DNA from 2 places in the Paenibacillus sp. FSL R10-2778 genome. Region 1 is predicted to be linked to the other one. Evidence: predicted binding sites of a transcription regulator. Region 1 holds the regulator's gene; the other holds the start of a gene.
What was found. The regulator Rex, encoded in region 1, represses fermentation and respiration genes when NADH is low (regulators of the CRP and FNR family bind a similar motif). The targets are predictions, from matches to a motif close to TTGTGAAATATTTCACAA.
Positions count from the first base shown of each region.

Region 1 (7,841 bases):
ATAAATTCCTCACTTTCGACAAAACCGGCCTTGATTTTTAATCAATCGGCCTATTTTCGTATGTGAATTTAAGAGAATATTCGATGATAACCACCCATTCAGTATATCACTTAGTATATCACTTTTGTACATCAAATAAATGTAAACAAGCGAACTTATTATAAGTTCGCTTGTTTACTATGACACCCTTAATTTCCTTATGTTCAGCTTAACTTTTAGGTAAACTGTAACCTTCGCCCATTCGGGACCCATCCGAAAAGCGATAAAATTGATAATAATACCGACCGCTCTGTTTATAAAAAAGCTGCCAAGCATACTCTCCGTTATATACTCCCGGCAGCAAGCGTTCAATCGTTATGTCCGGAAGATCAGCTTTGATAATGCCGCGTATTTGGGCTTCCGAGGTTCCTTTACTTAGTTCCTCAGCAAACACTGCGTCGTCGCCTTCAGCAAATTTTCCATCTACCGTAAAGCGGACCCAGACCATAAGAGCAGTCCCGGCTTCATTTTTCCCTGTTAATACCCAGTACACTGCATTTTCATCCCAAACCGATTTTTGTGCTTTGGTTACCTCTGTTAGACCCGCTCTGGTTTTGGCAACATCCTTAGCGATATCACGCTCGTTCCATTGATCTTTCATAATATAGGCATAGAACTGGATAAGTCCAAACCCCAGGAGCAGAATCAGAACTGACCCCAGGAGGATCCATTTTTTCCTTTTCTTCAAGGTACAGCTCCCTTTCTAGTAATATATCTTTTTTGATTATATAACACACCCGCGTGTTTATCCAAAATTTCATAATTTTCTAGCTTTCCCAGCCTTAAAAATACACAAAAGGCCGCAACTTTTGCTAAAAGCAAAAAGTCGCAGCCTATTATTTATTCGTTATTCTCCAGACTTAACGCTTCAATAAACCTTCGAAGGCTTCTTGCGCTTTACGCCGGATAGCTTCCTCATCCAGGGTTAAGCATTGTCCATGCTTGATGACCTGTTTACCATTCACCCACACATGCTCAACATCCTTAGCGCTAGCAGAGTAAACCGCATGAGACAACAGATCTGTGTGTGGCAGCAAATGCGGCTGATCGATATCAATAGCAATGAAATCTGCTTTCATCCCTACAGCAAGTCTGCCTACATTATTTAAAAAGATGGACTGCGCGCCATATTCTGTAGCCATACGCAGAGCCTCTGGAGCTGGAACAGCCGTTGGATCACCGCTGACACCCTTATGAATGAGAGCTGCAAGCCGCATCTCTTCAAACATATCCAAGTTATTGTTGCTTGCCGCGCCATCCGTGCCAAGAGACACCTTCACACCAGCTTTTAGAAGATCAGTAACCCGAGCCACTCCGCTAGCCAACTTCAAATTACTGCCCGGATTATGAGATACACCCACATTATGGCGAGCCAAGATCTCAATCTCTTCATCATTTAAATGAACACCATGTGCAACTATCGAGGGACGTGTGAACATGCCAAGCTTCTCTAAGTGAGCTACAGGACGCAACCCGTAATCCGCCACATTTTGTTCCACTTCACGTTTCGTTTCGGACATATGCGTATGCATCGGTAAATCCAGATCATGCGCTGCCTGCACGAACTTAACCAGGAAGTCCGGAGGGCAAGTATAAGGGGCGTGCGGCGAGATCATAGTAGTAATTCTGCCTTCAGCCTTTCCATGCCAGTTACGGGCAAAAGAAATCGCTTCCGCAAGCTTGTGATTCTGTACATCCTCTGGACATAACCCGATCACACCACGCATCAATACGGAACGGATACCTGATAACTCAGCTACCTCGGCTACTCGGTCCATATGATCATACATATCGAGGAAGGTCGTAGTTCCACCCTTCAGCATTTCCAATACAGATAAGGAGGTTCCCCAGTATACATCATCACCGGTGAACTTTTCCTCCATTGGCCACATCTTCTCCTGAAGCCACACTTGTAGCGCTAAATCATCTCCATATCCACGCAGCAAAGACATCGCCGCATGACCATGTGTGTTTACAAGTCCAGGCATGAACAGCAGACGGCTGCCATCAACCACTTGCACTCCAGCTTCCATCTGAGGCTCTTCTTTTCCTATGTAAGTGATTAAATCATCTTCAATAGTCATATATCCACTCAGAACCGGCTCATCCGTTCCCGGAGTCAGAAAATACCCGCCCTTAATTATCGTTTTATTGTTGTTCATGTTCGCTTTCTTCCTTTCCATCCCGCAAGTAATAAGCAAGACTTTGCAGATCAGTTGTAAAATCAGCTGCATGCACCCGGATATTCGGTGGTGTCTTCAGAATCACAGGGGCAAAGTTCAAAATCGCTTCAATCCCAGAAGAAATGAGAATATCTGCTACATTTTGAGCTTCTGAATCAGGTACGGTAATAATGGCAATGCGAATACCTTGCTCACGAATCGTGCTGCCTAGTTCATCCATCGGTTGCACAGTAAGGGAGTTGATCTTACGTCCAACCTTAGGAGCGTACGAATCAAATATAGCCGTGATTTTCATAGTATCTTTAAGATATGCATTGTAATTAGACAAGGCATGTCCGAGATTACCTGCTCCAACTAAAGCTACATTAAGCTGTTGATCCAGCTTCAGGATATGACGGATTTTCTCAATAAGATACGTTACATCATAGCCGATACCTTTTCTGCCGAAGTCACCAAAATATGCTAAATCCTTACGAATCTGTGCGGGATTAAGATCAAGCTTTTGTCCAAGTTCCTGAGAGGAAACTGTTAATATTTCGCGATTCTGGAGATCATTCAAAAAACGCAAGTACACAGGCAGTCTGCGAACAACGGCTTCTGATATTTTATCCGATTTCATATTTTTCCTCCTAAAAATAGTAATGTTCTTGTGAAAATCCATATTCAAACGTCTACCTCTCCTTATTAAGGACGGTACTGTAACACACCGCCCTTAAGGATAAGGAGGAGCTAAACTGAAGACGAGCGTTTTAAGAAGCGCCGCCATCCTCTAGCCATTCCGCTATGCGAGGGACCATTTGATCAGTAAGCATATGCTCCATTTTGGGACCAGGCAATGAATAAAGGAAATACTTCCCGTAATGAGATTCAATAACCCTTGTATCATAAACAATAACTATTCCGCGATCCTGCGCCGTGCGAACCAGTCTTCCGAATCCCTGCTTAAAACGAATAACCGCTTGAGGAACAGATAATTTCATGAACGGATTCTTCTTCTGGGCCTGTAATAACTCCGACTTCGCTTCCGCCAACGGGTGATTCGGCGGTTGAAACGGAAGTCTCACGATGGCCAGGCAAGTCAGTGCTTCACCTGGAATATCTACACCTTCCCAGAAGCTGCTCGTCCCCAGCAATACGGATGCTGCACTGTCCTGAAAGCGGCGGATCAGCTTGCTCCGGCTGCCACCTTCCACGCCTTGACCAAGCACCGTAATCTCTTGTGAGGCTAAAGCCTCTTTAAGCGGATCATATACCTGACGCAGCATTTTATAAGAAGTAAACAGAACCAGCATCCGCCCACGTGTTGTTTTAGCAGCTTCCGATAATGACTGTACGAGTGTATCGACAAATCGAGCATCGCCCACACTGCCCTTCACACTAGGAAAATCACGCGGTATAACTAACAGTGCCTGCTCGCGATACTTAAAGGGAGAAGGAAGAAGTGAGGTCATTAGACGTCCTTCTTCCGCAGCTTCGTTAAGTCCGAGATTATCAATCATAAATTGAAAAGATTTATCTACAGACAGCGTCGCCGAGGTAAGCACGATGCTTTTTTTCTTATCGAAGAACAACTCTTTAAGCTGGCTGCTAACATCCACAGGGACAGCATACATCTGCAGTGATTTGCTGCGGTAATTCCCATTTGCCTCCAGCCAATATACTACATTATCGTCATTCAGCCCCATAAAGAATCTTACTTGCTCACGGATGGAAGCCAAATCCTTAAATAAACCGCTAATATCAGTAACAAGACTGTCTGCTGAGGATTGGCTTTCCTGGTCGCGCATCTCGTTAAGCATTTTATCACCCTTACGGATGATGTCGCTTAACGTCAGATTCATAGTGTTCTCTAGTGCAACCAATTCATCCCAATCCTTCGGCTTACGGGCGGGAATCAAACGCATAACCAGTTGTCCCGCTTCCCCTGCCCCTGCATCACTGCGTTCCGGCAAAAGGCTGAACAGCTTGTCGCTGAGTGCATCCCAGGTTTCTTTGACGGTAAGCAGATCCGGGTAGATCCGATCGATGACTCCGCTCCATTCTGAAGCCTCTTCACTGCCTGACGACTGTAATATCTGGCGCAGAGCAGGAAGCTGTCCGTTTCGGCTATCTTTATACAGCCGCGATAATGTGTGTGCCACAGTGAAATGCTTCATATGCATGCCAAGATGTTTACCAGCCACATCTTCTAAATGATGTGCTTCATCAATGACAAGATGCTCGTAAGCCGGAAGCAGCTGGTGCCCAGCCTTAACATCTGCGAATAGCTTGGAGTGGTTCGTAATAACCACGTCAGCAATCCCAGCTTCATGCTTGGCCCTATGATAATAACATTTGCGGAACCAAGGACAAGAACGGCCCAGACAGGAATCGGTATCGCTTGCCACCGTCTCCCAGAAATCACCGCCCCGGCCGCTTAAATTCAGCTCTTCATCATCCCCTGATTCACTTTGAGTGAGCCATACAATCATCTGAGCGGCAGTAAGCGCATCTTCCCTTGGGCTTATAAAGTCCTTTTTATTAATTTTATGCTCAAACTTACGCAGACACAAATAATGCCCTCTTCCCTTAAAAATAGCAGCTTTAAACGGAAAAGGAACTACCTGCGTTAACAAAGGGATATCCCGCTCGCGCAATTGGTCCTGCAGATTAATGGTATGAGTGCTGACCATGACTTTTTCATTGGTGCGAACGCTTTGATAAATGGCAGGCAACAAATAACCGAGCGATTTACCGGTTCCTGTGCCCGCTTCGATCAGTAGGTGTTTGTCTTCGGCAAGTGCCGTCATCACCTCATTGATCATAATATCCTGAGCTTCCCGGCTTTCATACTGCGGTAATGTGTCTTTAAGTCGTTTGGTTACTTCGTCCATATAATCAGTAAAAGATAAATTCGCTAGCGGATTCTCAGCATGCTCATCTCTAGGTGGCGCTAACTCCGTCCAATCTCCTACTGCAAGCGCTAATTGACGATAGAAAGTCAGATCACCTTCGGGCTGTAGCGTCTCCGCTTCCCGCTCTCGCAGCAGACCATCAAAGTACCAGCCCAGATCACTATCCTCTTCGGTAAACAGCTCACAGAGTCTCTGGATCGTAAGCAGCGGCAGCTCGTAGAGCTCCTCAAGACATTTCAACAGCACTAAAGCAGTCGCAAGTGCATCACTATCTGCCTGATGCGGATGATCATGTGTCACTCCAAAATGAGCACTGACAGAGCTTAGTTGATAAGATGTGAGCGAAGGAAAGCAAATTTTCAGAAAATCAATCGTATCCAAAATCCGCCCTTGAAATGGCAAATAACCACAACGATCTAAAGCATTTTGTAAAAAATGGAAGTCGAAAGCGACATTATGCCCTACAAGCACAACATCATCCAAGAGCGGAACAAGCTCCATCATCATCTCATCCAGCTCAGGCGCATCCTTAACATCATCATCGGTAATCCCCGTCAGACCTGTTATAAAAGGAGGAATCGGCGTTCCGGGCTTGACATAGGAACCATATACCCGGGAGATGGACCGGTCTTCTTCTATAATTGCAAGGCCAACCTGGATAATTTCACCCACGGATTGGGTTCCTGTTGTTTCAAAATCAAGCACGGCAAATTTCATTATAATTCTATTCCCTTTCAATTGAGACTCTTAATCAGCATAACAGAAGTTGCGAAAAAAGGCGATGCACACCACTGGTTCAGGGGATGCATCGCTTGAATGGAAATTTCCAAAACCGTTATTCTTTTACAAAAGGGAAACCAGCTGATTTCCAAAATGCAGCTTCCCTCCACGACGGCGGCATACCTCTAAGTTAACGTTTGGTTCCGGAAGCGCAGGGTCATGCTGCAAAGCAAGATCAAACAATTCCTGCGCTTCATTGAAACGTTCCTGTGAGGCTCGTATGCACCCTAAAGCATTATAAACCATGGCTTTCAGCTTGGTTTCCCGTATCAAGCCCAGCATATGGTTCAGATGACTCCAAGCGGCCTCACCGTCACCTTCCTGCAGATAAGAGATGGCTAAATATAATCGAGCAGCCAAGCTATCCGGGTATTGCGCAATAACTTCTTTAAACTGATCAATACACTTTCCATACATCAGCAGCTTATAATACCCCTGACCTCTTACAAAGGAATCCATACACAGCTCTGGTGCTTCCTGTTCCGGCACTTCCTCTTCGACCACTGCTGTAAAATCCGCACTTTCGCGAAAGGAACTAAGCTTCTCAGCAAAAGCGAGCCATTCATCCATCACTTTGTCGCTCAGTCTATGCAGCATATTATAATTGCATAAAAGCTCGTTCCGGCGGGCACCCTCCGCTGTAGGGTAATCTGTTACGATCTCCTGAAGCACCTTGTTCATTTCAGCAAACAAATGTTGAAACATGGGCGATCCCCCTTACTGAAGATGAAATCAGTTCAGCTTGCCTGACTTCATTTTCTGCGAGATCGAGGTCTTTCATCCCTGCCATTCATTACATGGCGTAAGTCCATACATTATGCGATTGTAGCATGCAATTCATGATCAGCCAGCTTCACTGGTTTGTTATTCTCATCCACGAATACCACCGTTGGCTTATGTGACTCCAGTTCTTCTGAGGACAACATCGCATAGGAAATGATAATTACTGTATCGCCCGGCTGAACAAGACGAGCTGCGGCACCATTAAGACAGATCACTCCGCTTCCACGCGGTCCAGGGATTACATAGGTTTCCAGTCGCGAACCATTGTTGTTATCCACAATTTGAACTTTTTCATTCTCAAGAATGTCCGCGGCTTCCATCAAGCTCTCATCAATGGTAATACTGCCCACATAGTTCAAATTCGCTTCCGTTACTGTTGCGCGGTGAATTTTGGATTTCATCATATGTCTAAACAAGTGCAGCAACCTCCTTTGGAATAAATACATTATTATCAATCAAGCGTGTTCTGCCAAACTTCACGGCGAGCGCTATAATAATTTCCCCATCCACTTCTGATAAAAGAGCTTCATCCTCTAATCCTTCAAGATCCGGGAATGTTAAGATCTCCGCGTAATCAATCAACGCTAAAGGGGAGCTGGAAATAACCGATGTCAACAATTCCCGCACTTCAGCAACGGTTGTTACTTTTCCTTCTTCAATGGACTGACGCGCTTCACGTAAGGAACGAGATAACACCAATGCCTGACTACGCTCCTCTGGAGACAAGAATACGTTACGTGAGCTGAGTGCAAGTCCATCCCCTTCACGAACGATCGGACAAGGAATAATTTCGACATTCATATTAAGATCGGACACCATTCGACGAAGCACAGCAACTTGTTGAGCATCCTTCAGCCCAAAGAAAGCATAATCCGGCTGTACGACATTGAAGAATTTATTAACTACTGTGGTTACACCATCAAAATGCCCAGGGCGGGAAGCCCCACAAAGCCGGGTAGTAAGCTCCGATACCGAGACCGTAGTCCGAGTAGGCTGCGGATACATTTCTTCCACACTGGGGATAAATACAATATCTACTCCCTCACGTTCAGCGAGTTCCAAATCACGACGCTCATCACGCGGATAGGAATCATAATCCTCGTTTGGCCCGAATTGCAAAGGATTCACAAAAATGCTCATTACCACTGTGTTGCTCATTTCT
Region 1 covers NZ_CP151956.1:4,721,989-4,729,829, forward strand. Annotated here, with positions in the region: gene NST40_RS21310 (DUF5590 domain-containing protein) at 209-727, opposite strand; gene NST40_RS21315 (amidohydrolase) at 900-2,201, opposite strand; gene NST40_RS21320 (redox-sensing transcriptional repressor Rex) at 2,188-2,841, opposite strand; gene dinG (ATP-dependent DNA helicase DinG) at 2,972-5,833, opposite strand; gene NST40_RS21330 (hypothetical protein) at 5,960-6,601, opposite strand; gene panD (aspartate 1-decarboxylase) at 6,712-7,095, opposite strand; gene panC (pantoate--beta-alanine ligase) at 7,088-7,841, opposite strand, start outside.

Region 2 (7,841 bases), 3.0 Mb from region 1:
TTACAGATGGTTTTGATGATACAGAACTTTTAATGATAAAAAAAACAATTAATGAGACACCTGGGGTTAAAGCAGTCATTGATATTAAGGCTCGTATACACGGTAATACTACTCTAGTCGATGCGACTATTGGTGTAGATCATCATTTGAATGTTGCAGAAAGCCATGAAATCACAGAACATATTGAAAAAAGGGTTTTTAAAACCCATAGCATATCACATGTCCACATCCACATTGAGCCATATAATACTTTAGAATAGGACTTAAGAGCAAACACACAATTCAACGGACACATTAATGTTAATTGTTTTCACTGTCTACTCGTCACATGTGGAGTCGGTGGCTTTGTTGGTGAGGAACCCTTGTCAAGTAGACACTAAATAATTGCTATAGTTTTAATGATAGTACCAGAAAAGAAATGGGCAATATTAATTCCACTAACGGAGAACGATAAAAGAGCAGCGAGTTAGACGAGAGTAACCTCTAGGCTCCACCATAATAAACCGCCCTGTTCGCAATGTTGCGAACAGGGCGGTTTGCTATGTCATAGAGGGTAGCTTGAAAGTTAGCAGTCAACCGGCACTCTACAAATTATCTTGCACGTTTTTAAGGCTAACTTATTAATAGAGCAGTTACACAAAAAAAAGTTTACTCTGCTACAACTTGTTTGCCTGCAATCCGGCCGAATGTGAAGATATCAGCGATGGCATTACCGCCAAGACGGTTTGTACCATGAATGACCCCTGTTACTTCACCTGCAGCGAACAACCCAGGGATGACTTCGCCTTTTTCATTCAAAACGCGAGTCTTCTCGTCGATCACCAAGCCGCCCATTGTATGGTGAACGGAGGGTACAGCTTTTTCGATGTAGTAAGGGCCTTTTTCAAGAGATTTCAATCCACCGCGATGTTTGAAATCAAGGTCTTTACCTGTTTTCGCATAATCATTTACTTTATTAATCGTTTCTTTCAAAGTGTTCACGTCAATTTTAAAGAAATCAGCCGCCTCTTCAATCGTATCGGCTTTAAAGAGCAAGCCTTGTTTAACGAGTTGATCGTATTCGTCTTGATGAACTTCGATCGTTTTACCAATATCCTCAATGCCTTGATTCCATAATTGATACGTATATCCACCCGTTTGGGCAAGAATTGCTTTAGAAATAACGTCACGACGTTCTAATTCCTCAACGAAGCGCTTGCCTTCTTGGTTAATCAGGATCGCACCATCGAAGCGGGAGTCTGCAACCAGGGAAATAACACCTGTCTCAGGATTACAGATTGGATACGTTTGAATACTCTCCATGTTTGTCAGTTTGGCGCCAATCGTTTCTGCCATAACGATACCGTCACCTGTAGATCCTGGTGTATCGGTAGTCATATATTTTTCATCCATTGTAGGGTTATACTTCTTACGCATCTCTACATTGGACCCAAAACCACCGGTAGCGATGATGACGCCTTTGTTCGCATGGAATGTGATCTTGTCGCCAGTACCCGAAGTCGCAGTTACACCTGTTACTTTGCCGCTTTCGTCCTTCAGCAAGGTTTCGGCTTTCATATTCGTTTTGATCGTGATTTGATCAGCGTCTGTTTTGGCTTTTAACTTAGTAATCAATTCAACACCTGTATGACCTACAGGAATCAACGCACGTTTTCTGGAATGGCCACCAAATTGGAACAGATGATCAGGTAAGAACTCTACCTTGATATCATCGCGCAGCCATTCGGCAGATGCTAGAGCATTGTCGGCAAGAATACGAACCATCTTTGGATCCCCGAGGTTGTCTCCGCCTTTCATCGTATCATTATAGAACAAGTCAGCCGTGTCATCTGTGATGCCAAGAGCACGTTCAACCCAGTTGTCAGGCGCATTCATCTCACCACCGGAAATCAATGTGTTGCCGCCAACAGCAGGCATTTTCTCGAGCAGAACTACATTAGCTCCAGCGCTCTTCGCTTCGATAGCCGCACTAAAGCCAGCACCCCCGGCACCGATGACGACAACATCATAGGTTTGCTCGACTTCTTCTTTGTCTTTGCTTCCACTGACTGCAGCGCCAGCGACAAGGGTAAGTCCAGACTTCGTAATTGCATCTTGAATGGCTTCGAGATATCCTTTGCTTGTAACTGTAGATCCGCTAATGGCATCAACTTTTGCGCTGTTAGTTGCCATGACCTCTTGCTTGAGCTGCGTATAAACAGGTTCTGCAAGTACTTCATTTTCCTTATGCTCTGTCACTTTAATGTCAGTGATCTTGTTATCTAATAAGGAGACTTGTACTTTAATATCGCCATGTTTACCTTGCCCAACTCCTTCAAAGACTTGAACTCCGTTTGCATCTGCAGCGGGCTCTGCATCTTTACTGCCGCAAGCAGCAAGCGTGAACATAAGACTGAGGACTAGTAGAATAGATAACAGCTTTTTCGTGTGAGTTCGCATAATATCTCCTTCATTCTGTTGTGGATTGGTTACATACACTAGGGAGAGGAAGATCTGCTAGGCAAATCCTTTATCTCTAGCCTAGACATGAATGTTATTTCATGTGAAAATATGCACAAGACCTATTATAGATTTAGTACAGCATTATGTATTTGCACAGATTAGTGTTTTTTTGTCTTTTTCGGGCATGTAAGAAACAGATATTGTGAAGGGCTATGATTACAATGAAATCAATTCACTTAAAAATTACGTTAATCGCAGGAGGCTGCTTCTTGCTGCTGTTCGTTGCATTGCTTGTAACAATATATTTGGAGATGAACCATACGGTTGTCCCTTTGAATAAGAACTTAACGCAGCAAGTGGTTACTGCACGCAGCGACCAGATTGATTATTGGTTTAATCAGCGTATTGGAGAGATAGACATGCTTGCTTCTCTAGCTTCGGACCATCAGTGGACACGAGATGAATTGCTGCAAGAGTTCGATAAGTTCGAGGCGAAGAAGAAAGTAGAGTACGAATCCATACGCGTGGTGGATATTCACGGAAATTCCTGGTCAGCAAGGGACAAGCCTTTTTCGATACTAAACCGACCCTACTATCGAAAACTGCTGAATTCAGATTCCAATTATGTGGTAAGCAATCCGATCGTATCCAAAGCGAATGCAGCCGAAATCGTCGTCATTCTTTATCGCGTGAATCCATCGGTGAATGATGAGGTAGCTTATATTGCCGCAGCCGTCTCCGTCAAGAAGATGAGGGAGATTGCTCAAGATGTAATGCTATATGACCAGTCAGGCCAGCTTATCGTCGATTGCAGAGAGCTGGGTGAAGAAGATGGAGCGGAGGATACAGCAGATAAGAAGAACATGAGTGTATTTGAGGCTCCAATTCAAAATGTGGAAGGCTGGAAGTTAGTACTCAAAGTACCGAATTCAAGTCTAGCGTTAGCGGTGATCAAAACCCAGCGGACTGCATTGCTGGTAGGCGTTCTTATCGGTAGTGCGTTTATCGTCTTTCTGGTGCTGCTTGCTTCTTCCATTATTCGTCCAATTCAGTCGCTTCGCCAGGTAATGGAAAATGTGCAGAACGGCAACCAAACCATACGAGCAGATGTTACGCGCTCGGATGAGATCGGCGATCTTGGACGAAGCTTCAATGACATGCTTGTTCAATTATACGCTGTGGAGCAGGACCGAAAGGAGATGGAACTCAGACTGATTCATGAGCAGATCAAGCCGCACTTTTTATACAACACATTGGATACGATCCAGTGGATGGCAACGGAACATGGAGCAGACAATGTGGTGGAGATGGTGGAAGCGCTTAGCGCGTATTTCCGATTAGGGCTTGGCACAGGCAGTCCCTACATTCTTCTTGATCAGGAGTTGTACCATGTCGAGAGTTATCTTCATATTCAAGGTGTGCGATATGAGGAGATTCTGGACTACGAGCTTCGATATGATGAAAAGCTTGCTCAGTGCCAAGTCGTTCGCTTCATGCTGCAGCCTTTGGTGGAAAATGCGATTTATCACGGGATTAAGCCACTTGGGGATCAAAAGTGCAAAATTTCGATTACAGCATATAAACAGGCCGATTACTTGGTCATTAAGGTTGAAAATAATGGGGTTATGATTCCGGAAGAGAAGCTTGAGCAGATAAATCAAGCCCTTCTTGATGATACATATGATCGTTCTGCCACAGGCTTTGGGCTATACAGTGTAAACCATCGCATTCGACTAGCTTACGGAGTGCCATATGGCCTTGCAGTGAAGAGCGATGATGGCATTACCGTTATGGTCATTCGAATACCTTTGGACGGGGAGTGGAATGAAGATGTGGAAGATTGTCATCGTCGATGATGAAACGATCATTCGCAAAGGCTTGCGACAATACATTGAGGAGAGTCCGTATCTTTTTGAGGTTGCAGGAGAAGCGAAAAGTGCAAACGAAGCATTGAATATGGTGGAGGAAGCCCCACCACATGTATGTCTTGTGGACATCAACATGCCGAATATGAATGGGCTCGATCTGATGAACATATTGCGCGAACGCTGCCCGTCGGTTCTGGTTGTCATCATCAGCGGGTACGATAACTTTGAATATGCGCGTCAAGCCGTGCAACTGCAAGCATTCGATTATGTATTGAAACCTGTGCCGAAGAGTGATCTGAACAAGCTGCTTCATCGGATCGATGAGCATCTTCAGGTAAAATATCCTTTGCATTCACATGAAGACAGGGTGGATAAGGAGCGGGAGCTTCCCGGGTATACAGGGGATGGAACAGTGCTTATCCAAAAAGTGACCGAGTATATTGACAGTCATTATCAGGATCCGGAGCTGTCTATTACTCGAGTAGCAGCACTATTTCATATCAACCAAACCTATCTTAGCAAGCGTATGAAGCAAGAAATCGGTGCTTCATTCCTTGACTATGTCACCGAGCTTCGGATATCGAAGGCGAAGGAGATTCTGGATGACGTAATGCCGAATATCAAAATCGGGGATCTGGCCGTGAAGGTAGGGTATAAGAGCCAGTACTATTTTAGTCGTGTGTTCAAAAATAGAGTCGGTTCAAGCCCCTTAGAGTACAAAAAGCATCCGTTCGGTTATGGATAGGAGGGCCATTCTCGTCCCTCTGCAGCACGCCATAGATGCTATGCTCGGAGCCGCCTTCTATCAATACGGTTGGATTTTAAACATGAGCGAGAAGATGAAGTTAAAGCATCCAATTGTGCAATATTTTTATGAACTAAGGCGTCAAGAGCAGATAAACTGTCAAGAGTGTCTTAGGCTCCTCATATAAGTTTGTTCACACTGTCTACCCACGCATGTGGAGAGTGTCGCTCTACTGGTAAGGAAGGATACAGTGCTATGAGATCCTTATATTTATTGGACTTTACGGACAAGTATGAGAAAAAATGTTGTTAAAGAGATGGCATCATTGCCGTCTCTTTTTTGTTTCACTTTTTTAGTATTGCCCTGACTCTGGTTCCGGCTACCGTATCCTACGATCACAAGCATGAACGATTGCACGAAAATTAACGTTGATACTTATGTTTAAGCCCTCTCTACTCTGTTAGGTGACGGGCATCATAGACGTACTTGCGTGATGTTGCTACGATGTTCCATGGAAATTAAGTGAAAGTGATCACAAGAAATTACAGAAGGAGTCATTTATCGTGAAAAGAATCGTAACCCTGAGCACCCGCAAACTGATGGATACCGCAAAACACGGCGGATGCGGCGCATGCCAGACCTCTTGCCAGTCCGCTTGTAAAACTTCCTGCGGCGTTGCAAACCAAAAGTGTGAAAATGCAATGAACAGATAGGATTCGGAATTTTACCGCCCATTGCTCTGCTGATGGGCGGCTATTTTTAAGAAATGGATACTATCCCTAAAGGATGGCGAAGCCGTTTCTACTTGTGTGCAAAAGGAGCTTGATTAGTAAGTATGATTCATCAATATAAACTAAACGGATACAATATCGTGCTCGATACCTATAGTGGCTCGGTGCATGTTGTTGATGACCTAGCATATGAAATTATAGCGGATTATGAGAAAACTTCTGTCGATCAAATCGTGACAACAATGTTGGATAAATATAAAGATGATTCCAGCATTTCCGAGAGCGACATTCGAGAAACCATCGCGGATATCGAGGAGCTTATAAATGATGGACAGCTTTTTACAAAAGATGAGTATGAGAACCTCTCGCTCGATTTAAAAAAACGGAAAACTTATGTCAAGGCACTCTGCCTCAATGTTGCGCATACCTGTAATTTGTCATGCGATTATTGCTTCGCTAGCCAAGGGAAATACAACGGAGATAGGGCAATCATGAGCTATGAGGTTGGACAAAAAGCTATCGATTACCTGCTTGAAAATTCGGGTCATCATCGTAATCTTGACATCGACTTTTTCGGCGGGGAACCGCTCTTGGCTTGGAAAGTGGTTAAACAGATCGTAGCTTATGCAAGAAGCAAAGAACAAGAATACAAAAAGAAGTTCCGCTTCACCTTCACGACGAACGGGATGCTGCTGAACGATGAGGTCACCGAGTTTTTAAATCAGGAAATGTACAATGTCGTATTAAGCCTGGATGGAAGAAAAGAGGTTCATGACCGGCTTCGCCAAACGGTTAACGGAAAAGGCAGCTACGATCATATTCTTCCGAAGTTCCAGGAATTCGTTCGTAAGCGCGGAGACCAAGAGTACTATGTACGGGGAACTTACACTCGTAACAATGTCGATTTCACCAATGATATATTTCATATCGCAGATCTTGGTTTTGACAAAATCTCGATGGAACCGGTCATCTGTGATCCAAAGGAGCCCTATGCACTTACCGAGGAGGACCTGCCGGAGATATATAACCAGTACGAAATTCTCGCCAAGGAAATGATCGGGCGCGGTGAACAAGGCAAGGGGTTTACCTTTTATCACTACATGCTTGACCTCTCAGAAGGACCTTGCATCCAGAAGAGAATCACTGGCTGTGGTTCAGGGACGGAATATCTTGCCGTCACCCCTTGGGGAGAGCTTTTTCCTTGTCACCAGTTCGTAGGGGATGAAGAGTACAGCATGGGAAACCTCTGGGATGGCATCACAAAACCAGAGCTGCAATGTCAATTCCAAGAGAGCAACTGCTACTCGAAGCCGGAATGCAAGGACTGCTGGGCGAAACTCTACTGCAGCGGCGGTTGTCCTGCCAATGCGCTGCACGCGACGGGTTCCCTGGTCGGAACCTATGACTTCAGCTGTGACGTCTTCCGCAAAAGAGTCGAATGTTCCATGATGGTGAAGGTTGATGAATCCATTAGAGCGATGGAAGGGCAATCTAACTAGTTAACGTAACGGACGAATAAACTATAACCGAGAAATAGACACTTTTAAATAAAGTGCCTTTCTCGGTTTTTTTGTGCGGAGAAGAAGGACTATATGACAAGAGAGACGATCAGTTTCTGCAAATTGCAGATTACTGATCGTCTTTTAATCTGAATCTATGGAATGAATTCCGTGCGATAGGTTGGTATATCGTTGTTATAGCTATGTATTATTTGATGTCTACATACATAGCACGATGAATGTTACCTGAAAGCGGACCGAAGGATAAAAAGCTGAGGGTCAGATATTGCCTCAGTCCTCCATTTTATTGGACGTCGTAGGTACGTGCCTAAGTCTGAATAATAAATCCCCTCAGGGATTCTGCATAAAAATTTGCAGATTTATGTAGTATCTATTTAAATGAAAATAACGATCTCTTCCAAGAACAGAGAGTTATCTCCCACTATCACTTCACTAACCCTCCCCCAACAACTCCCCAACAGAAACCTCCAATGCTTTCGCAATGGCAACCACCTCATAATCCTGCACAAGTCTATATTGACCTTCCAATCGCGAT
Region 2 covers NZ_CP151956.1:791,696-799,536, forward strand. Annotated here, with positions in the region: gene NST40_RS03500 (cation diffusion facilitator family transporter) at 1-260, shown strand, start outside; gene NST40_RS03505 (flavocytochrome c) at 649-2,439, opposite strand; gene NST40_RS03510 (histidine kinase) at 2,712-4,298, shown strand; gene NST40_RS03515 (response regulator) at 4,273-5,055, shown strand; gene scfA (six-cysteine ranthipeptide SCIFF) at 5,619-5,768, shown strand; gene scfB (thioether cross-link-forming SCIFF peptide maturase) at 5,891-7,285, shown strand; gene NST40_RS03530 (helix-turn-helix transcriptional regulator) at 7,739-7,841, opposite strand, start outside.
Region 2: NST40_RS03505 (flavocytochrome c) is a predicted target of Rex. The motif match lies at 2,541-2,558, and genes of this name have one in related genera.